Regions from separate parts of the Vreelandella piezotolerans genome, predicted to be linked through region 3. Evidence: riboswitches for the same ligand, from Rfam matches in the RefSeq annotation. Region 3 holds a riboswitch; each other region holds the start of a gene.
The links. Region 3 has a riboswitch for thiamine pyrophosphate ahead of GYM47_RS12630 (sodium:solute symporter family transporter). Riboswitches for the same ligand answer to the same signal wherever they lie in the genome.
Positions count from the first base shown of each region.

Region 1 (2,262 bases), 1.7 Mb from region 3:
GGGCCGGAAGTGTCGTACACCAGCAGCGGCGGGTTCTGCTCATCCACGCCGCTGGTTTTGGTGGGCGAGAGGGAGATTTCCCGAAACGGCACGCGAATATCCGGCCGCGAGCCTTCCACGTACACCTTGCGCGAGCCGGGCAGCGGCGCCACGGCGGCGGCATCGACCTGGGCGGTTTCGGCTAAAAAGTGCGCGGTTCTGCTTTTGACGGTCTTGGTCATGACGGTTGCTCTGTGTTGTAGGAGGTTATTCAGAAAGGTCTAAACCCATCTGCCAGAAGTCGATTTCCAGGCGGGTGGCATCGCGGAAGATCTTGCTCAGCTCTGCAAAACGGGCAGGGGTGACGTCCGCCAGGCGGGCATCGAGCCACGCAAGCTCGGCCTGCATGGCGGCCTGGAACTCCTCGCCTTCGTACATGGCGATCCAGGCATCAAAAGGATTCTGCTCGCCGCGCAGCGTAGAGGGCTGCGCGTTGAGCCAGTTGGCGATTTCACCGTAGCCTACCAGGCACGGGGCCAACGCCACGTGCAAATCGAGCAGGTCGCCGCGGTTGCCGGTATCCAACACATAGCGGGTGTAGGCCAACGTGGCGCGGGCTTCAGGGAGTTCGGCAAGCTCCTGCTCATTGATGCCCCACTCTTGGCAAAAGCCCACGTGCAGGCCCAGCTCCACATCCACGATGGCTTTCAGGCCCTCGTGGGCCTGGCGCAAATCCGCCAGGGTGGGGCTTTTATAGGCCGCTAGCGCGTAGGCGCGGGCGAAGTGGATCAAGAACAGGTAATCCTGCTTCAGGTAGTGGCGAAACGACGCCTCCGGCAGCGTGGCGTTGCCCAATTGGCGCACGAAATCGTGCTCGATGTAGGCGCGCCAATCTTGCTGGCAAGCGGTGGTGAGATCGGTAAAGCGGTAGCCCATGATGCCTCCGGTGGTAATGATCCGGAGGGCAGGCGAGAAAGATCGAGGGAATGGCACGGAAGAGTGGCGTAAAGGAGCGCCGCGGCCATCGCTTGATCCCTACGCCGGTACCCGCGCCACGTTCAAAGCAGCGCATTAGCCGGATCAGGTTCAGCGGGACCAGCGCTCGGTAGCCAAAAGCCCACCCTGCGCCATCTCAGCCGGATATCACCGGCACCCCGTCAAGCTGTTCGTGGGTGGAGTGTAGGAGGCGGGTGGGGGAGATGCAAGAGTAGGTTATTTAATTGGACGTAAAGGGATAGCCTGCCGTGCAACCAATAAACGACAAGAAAAGACAATGGCATTGAGTGCTTGACCCCCATGGTTGCCTTGACGCGTTCCATTAGTTTCATGGGCGAATGCCTCAATAATTCTGTTCATAAAAACAGTATTATTGAGGCAGGCAAAACGTGTAAGCCCGCGAATTTTGGCTACATCGCCAAAATTCTCTTTGCACGCTATAGAATCAATGAGGTAGATTCAATTTCGTGGCTATGAAACCTCAGTCATTGTGATGTCACGTTCATTGAGGTTTCATGGCAGGGCGTATAATCACTGTTAAATATGCAGGAGAGATATGGACAGGATTCGGCCAGATACTCCCAAAAAGCAACACTATGTGCCTCAGTTCTTGTTGAAGAACTTTTCCTATAGAAAGAAGCACAAGATTTTTGCCTTTGATAAATCAAGAGCAATTAGCTTTGGCACATCCGTGAGAGATAGTGCTAGTGAGAATGGCTTTTACAACTTAAATCTTGATGGGGAAAAGCATACCTTAGAGCATAGGTTGTCAAAATTAGAATCAATATGTAGTTCAGTAATAAAAAAAGATTTGCAGGAATGAGTCGCTTGAAGACCTTACCAATGATGATTACATCGTTCTATGTGTATTTGTGACAAATCTGCTCTTGAGGGTAAAAAAGCAAAGGGTGTTTTTCGACCAATTAAACAAAGGAATGGCTGAGTGGCTTCAAAATATGGGGCTGCGTCCTGAAGATGTCAAAAATTTTGAAGTGTTGGAAAAAGAAGATATTGATAAGCAGCACATTGAGTTTACACATGAGCATGTTTTTGAGATGGCAAAACGTTTCCATGACAAACCCATTGCTCTTCTGAAAGCACCTAATGGCTCGCATTTGATCATAGGCGACAATCCAGTGGCTATGTACAATCACTGGCCGCAGGGGTTAAGAGGCGATAAGGGCATTTCAGTACCTGGGGTTGAAATACAGGTTCCGATATCCAATAAGTTATGTCTCTCTTTCATTTGCCCTTTGCTTTATTCAGATTTAGAAGAAAATCTGGATT
Region 1 covers NZ_CP048602.1:1,001,762-1,004,023, forward strand. The annotation lists gene thiC (phosphomethylpyrimidine synthase ThiC) at 1-221, opposite strand, end outside; gene tenA (thiaminase II) at 247-915, opposite strand; TPP riboswitch at 995-1,146, opposite strand; gene GYM47_RS18565 (DUF4238 domain-containing protein) at 1,532-1,798, shown strand; gene GYM47_RS04610 (DUF4238 domain-containing protein) at 1,830-2,262, shown strand, end outside.
Region 1: linked by a shared signal. The riboswitch ahead of tenA (thiaminase II) and the one ahead of GYM47_RS12630 (sodium:solute symporter family transporter) in region 3 are both predicted to bind thiamine pyrophosphate.

Region 2 (2,262 bases), 1.4 Mb from region 3:
CAGTCCTAGAATGGCCTGCGGCCCCAGCGCCTCCCGCGCCTCTAGAACCGCGGTATCGCTCTGGCCAACATGCAGGCCGTCGGCGCCGCTGGCGACGGCCACGGCGAGTCGGTCGTTGATGATCAGCGGCACGTGGGTGCCCGCCAGCAGCCTTTTGAGGCGCTTGGCTTGTTCGATCATCGCCTCGTCGCTGGCATGCTTGTCGCGTAGCTGCACCACGGTCACGCCCCCTTTGACGGCGGCTTCCACCGTCGCTTCGAGGCCCGCTTCCGCGCACAGAGCGGCATCGGTCACCAAATAGAGCGAAAGATCACACGGCATGCAGCGTCTCCACTTGGCTTTGCGACGAAAGATCCTCTGGAGTGAGCTGGTAAAGTGCATCCAGAAACGCGACCTGAAAGCTGCCCGGCCCCTTGGCCTGCTGACCCGCACGATGCCCGGCGATGCCAAAGCACGCCAAGGCGGCCAGCGTCGCGGCCAGCGGGTGCTCGCGGTTGGCGGCAACGAACCCAGCCACCAAGGCGCTCAAGCCACAGCCCAGCGTCGTAACGCGGGGCATCAGCGGATGGCCCCCGGTTAGCCGGACGTGGTGGCTACCATCGGTGATGACATCGGTCTCGCCGGTCATGGCGACGATGCAGCGTTGCCGCTGGGCGAGCGTCATGGCGGCGTGAGTGGCGTCATCGACGGAGGCCGTGGCATCGACCCCACGCCCTTGGCTGGCCAAGCCGGCCAGCGCCATCACTTCCGAGGCATTGGCGCGAATGACGCTGGGGCGATGGGACAGCAGCGCCTGGCACACCCGCTGGCGGAACTCGGTGGCCCCGACGGCGACGGGGTCCAGCACCCAGGGGGTGTCGGTCGTATCGGCCGTGCGCGCCGCCAGCTGCATCGACTCGGCCCAGGGAGCAGAGAGCGTGCCAATATTGATGGAGAGCGCGTTTGCCATCGCGGTAAATTCAGCGACTTCTTCGGCGGCGTGCAGCATGGCAGGCGATGCGCCCGTGGCCAGCAGCAGGTTGGCGGTACTGTTCATGGCCACGTAATTGGTCATGCAGTGAACGAGCGGCGTGGACTCGCGCAGGGCAGCGAGCATATCGCCAAGTGGGTGGTAAGTCATGGTTTCCTCCCGGGTAAGGAGGTGGTGGTAAGCACCACGACTCCCTACGCCGGCGTTATCCGGTTCAGGTTCAAAGGGTGCTTCTCAGCCGCTGAACGGCGCCCCTGTCGTTGGTGGGTACTATCCTAGCCTTGGACGGCGCTGTAAAGCCCGGTCAAAAACGCGTCAGCGAAACGCGATGCGGGTGCCGTACGTGAGCATTTCGTCAGGGGTGATGGCTCGGCCCTGTACGCCAATCATTTCGTCGCCGCACTGATCGGCAAAGGTCAGCACGCCATGGGTTAAGCCGAGTTGGCCCAGGGCATCGCGAATTTCACCGGTTCCCAGAAAGGTGCTGACGCGACCTTGAGCGTCACATAGGTCCGAGACGCCATTAGCATGGTGAAAACGCACTTTGTAGATGCCATCCATGGACTCGACTTCGACGATGGGGGAGAAGCCATTCTGAATCGCATTGCTCAACTGCTTCAATGTCAGGCGATCGCCAAGGGTCATATCGATAGCTGTCATGACGTGCTCCTATCGGACGCCATTCTCGGGGCATCACGGGTCACTATGTAAAATTGTCGAAATAGAATTGTAGAAGATTTGCATCGTTTTTCCAGGGGCATTCGGGGGCGCCTTGGCTTAGGTATTAATGTACGGCATCTAGCGCATGCTGCTGGAGTTTGACCAGTGGAATGATCTCTAGCGTTCGCTCGTTAGTACCGGACAAAACGACCGGCGGTGCGAGTCCTACCTGTGCCGCTTCGGCCCAGCGGTGCGCGCAAAGACACCAGCGATCCCCGGGTTTCAAACCGGGAAAGCCAAACTCCGGCCGCGGTGTCACCAAGTCGTTGCCTTGCGCCTTGGAGAAGGCCAAAAACTCCTCGGTCACCATGGCGCACACCGAATGGATGCCGACATCGTCTGGCCCTACCCGACAAAAACCATCGCGATAGAAACCGGTTTTCGGAGAGTGGCAGCAGGGCGTTAGAGGTTCACCTAGCACGTTTAAATCACGGGACATAAAGACTCCTCGGGGGCAGGCTGGAATTCTGCGTTCCTCGCCCTCATAACAGGGAATAACGCCTTCAAAGGCAGTGATGCACAGGCAGCGGGAAGCACGACGCTGTCGCCTAAGCCTTGTACAAAGTCATACG
Region 2 covers NZ_CP048602.1:229,467-231,728, forward strand. The annotation lists gene thiE (thiamine phosphate synthase) at 1-321, opposite strand, end outside; gene thiM (hydroxyethylthiazole kinase) at 311-1,120, opposite strand; TPP riboswitch at 1,145-1,236, opposite strand; gene GYM47_RS01110 (hypothetical protein) at 1,286-1,630, opposite strand; gene GYM47_RS01115 (DUF2237 family protein) at 1,755-2,129, opposite strand.
Region 2: linked by a shared signal. The riboswitch ahead of thiM (hydroxyethylthiazole kinase) and the one ahead of GYM47_RS12630 (sodium:solute symporter family transporter) in region 3 are both predicted to bind thiamine pyrophosphate.

Region 3 (2,262 bases):
CATCGGCCAGGGGAGCCGCGAGAATAGCGGTTTGATCTGCGGGTAGGGGGGCATTTCGTTCCGCCGCTGCGTGAAAGGAGGTGGCCGCCGCCTCGAAATCTTGCAGGTTGTGCAGCGTAAAATCGGCATGCTGTAGGTCGGCAGGTTCGAAACCACCGTTCTCCCAGCCGTGAATCACACGAAGCGTGACCAGGCCGCGCTGCATAGGCCGGGCCAGCAGGGTGTGAAGCATGACACGGATATGCAACTGACGCTCATCCGTATCGTTCTCGAACGCACGGTACGGGTCTGCGAACAGTTCATGCAAACGCCCTGGCGTGTGCTCTTTTGCTTCGGAGTATGACATGGTGGTTTCCCTGTAAGTACGCCGCTTGGCTAGCCGAATAGCGTACGGCTTTTATGACATTAGATCACTAAAAGTATGGCGAGCGTAAAGCCATATGAAAAGAGTCTTTAGTTAGCAATTTGTTACGGATAAAAGTGAGTTGGTAGTGGGACTCTACTTCAAAATAAAAAAGGAGCCTCTATGGCTGCATCGATCAGTCGGTTCAAACTTCCTGACACTCTGGATAATGTTCCCAATGATATTCGGGAAGCCATGTTGGCCGTGCAGGAGAAAGCGGGCTTCGTGCCCAACGTATTTTTGATGTTGGCTCACCGACCCGACGAGTTTCGCGCTTTTTTTGCGTATCACGATGCGTTGATGGAGCGACCATCGGAGACGCTGACCAAAGCAGAGAAAGAGATGATTGTCGTTGCGACCAGTGCCCGCAATCGCTGCTTGTACTGTGTCGTCGCCCATGGCGCGCTGGTGCGTATCTACAGTAAAGATCCGTTACTGGCCGATAATATCGCCATCAACCATCGTGTGGCGGGATTGAGCGAGCGTCATCGGTTGATGCTCGACTTTGCACTGCACAGTGCCATCGATCTGGGCGAGTTTTCAGACGAATGGCAGGCGCGTTTAGAGGCAGTGGGGTTCACACTGGATGATTGCTGGGACATCGGTGCCATTGCCGCGTTTTTTGGCATGTCCAACCGCTTGGTGACACTAGCTGGAACACCGCCCAACGCCGAGTTTTACCTGATGGGGCGTGTCCCCAAGAAAGTGGAATAAGCAGCCCGGCCCCATGGGCAAGGCTTTACTAACGCACCACTTTGCTTGAGGATACTGCCTCCACTCACTGTCGCCAGGGGAGCCCCAATGGGGCTGAGAATGCGCGCAACGCAGACCCTGGAACCTGATCCGGTTCGTACCGGCGGAGGAAGCGCGACATGCCTTACCTAACGTCTTTCGTGTTAGGCGCAGCGTTATGCTGCTTTGCTTTTCTGGGTCTTCGGGCACGCTTCAGTGGCGGCTCGTTGGATGACTATGTCACCGCTCGTAATTCGCAAACGTCGGCCACCCTGGGGCTCTCCTTTTTGGCGTCCGGTATGGGGGCTTGGATACTCTTTGCACCCCCTGAAATCGGCGCATTCGTAGGGCCCGTGGCGCTACTGGGCTATGCCCTTGGCTCGGCGCTGCCGTTCATCGTTTTGGGTCTCTACGGGCCTAAGATACGCCAAGCACTGCCCGAGGGACGCAGCATTGCCGAGTTTGCCGACGCCTGCTATGGCAAGGGGGTACGCCATTTCGTGGCGATCGTTTCCGTGGCTTACATGGGCTGCTTCCTGGCTGCTGAACTCACCGCCATCGGGGCGATTACCGCGCTACTCTCCGACGTGCCTCCCGCTGTGGTGATCATCGGGGTGGCGCTCACCACGCTGGTGTACACCGTCATGGGCGGGCTGCGGGCAAGCTTGGCCACCGACCGCTGGCAAGCGTGGCTGCTTTTGGCGCTGCTGCTCGCCGTCGCCAGCGTGACGCTCTGGCGACTGCCCAGTATGCCGAATGACGCACAACTCCCGTCGCTCCCCATCGGCAGCTCGCTCAGCGTGGCGTTGACGCTGGTGATCGCCGTGACGGCGGCTAACTTGTTTCACCAAGGCTATTGGCAGCGGGTATGGGCGGCCCAAGACGACGCGAGCCTGGGGCGCGGTGCCTGGTTGGGTGGCGGCTTGACCGTACTGGTCGTCATGGTGATTGGTGGCGTAGGTATCATGGCAGCGATGAGCGGGGTCAGTCTCGGCGAGCCGCCCATGCCGTTTTTTGCGCTGCTTAGTGATGCCCCGGTATGGATCACGCTGCCTTCATTGGTACTGGCCGTCACGCTGGTCACCTCGAGCGTCGACACCTTACAAAACGGCATTGCGTCGCTGTGG
Region 3 covers NZ_CP048602.1:2,749,045-2,751,306, reverse strand. The annotation lists gene GYM47_RS12640 (hypothetical protein) at 1-346, opposite strand, end outside; gene GYM47_RS12635 (peroxidase-related enzyme) at 527-1,117, shown strand; TPP riboswitch at 1,183-1,286, shown strand; gene GYM47_RS12630 (sodium:solute symporter family transporter) at 1,276-2,262, shown strand, end outside.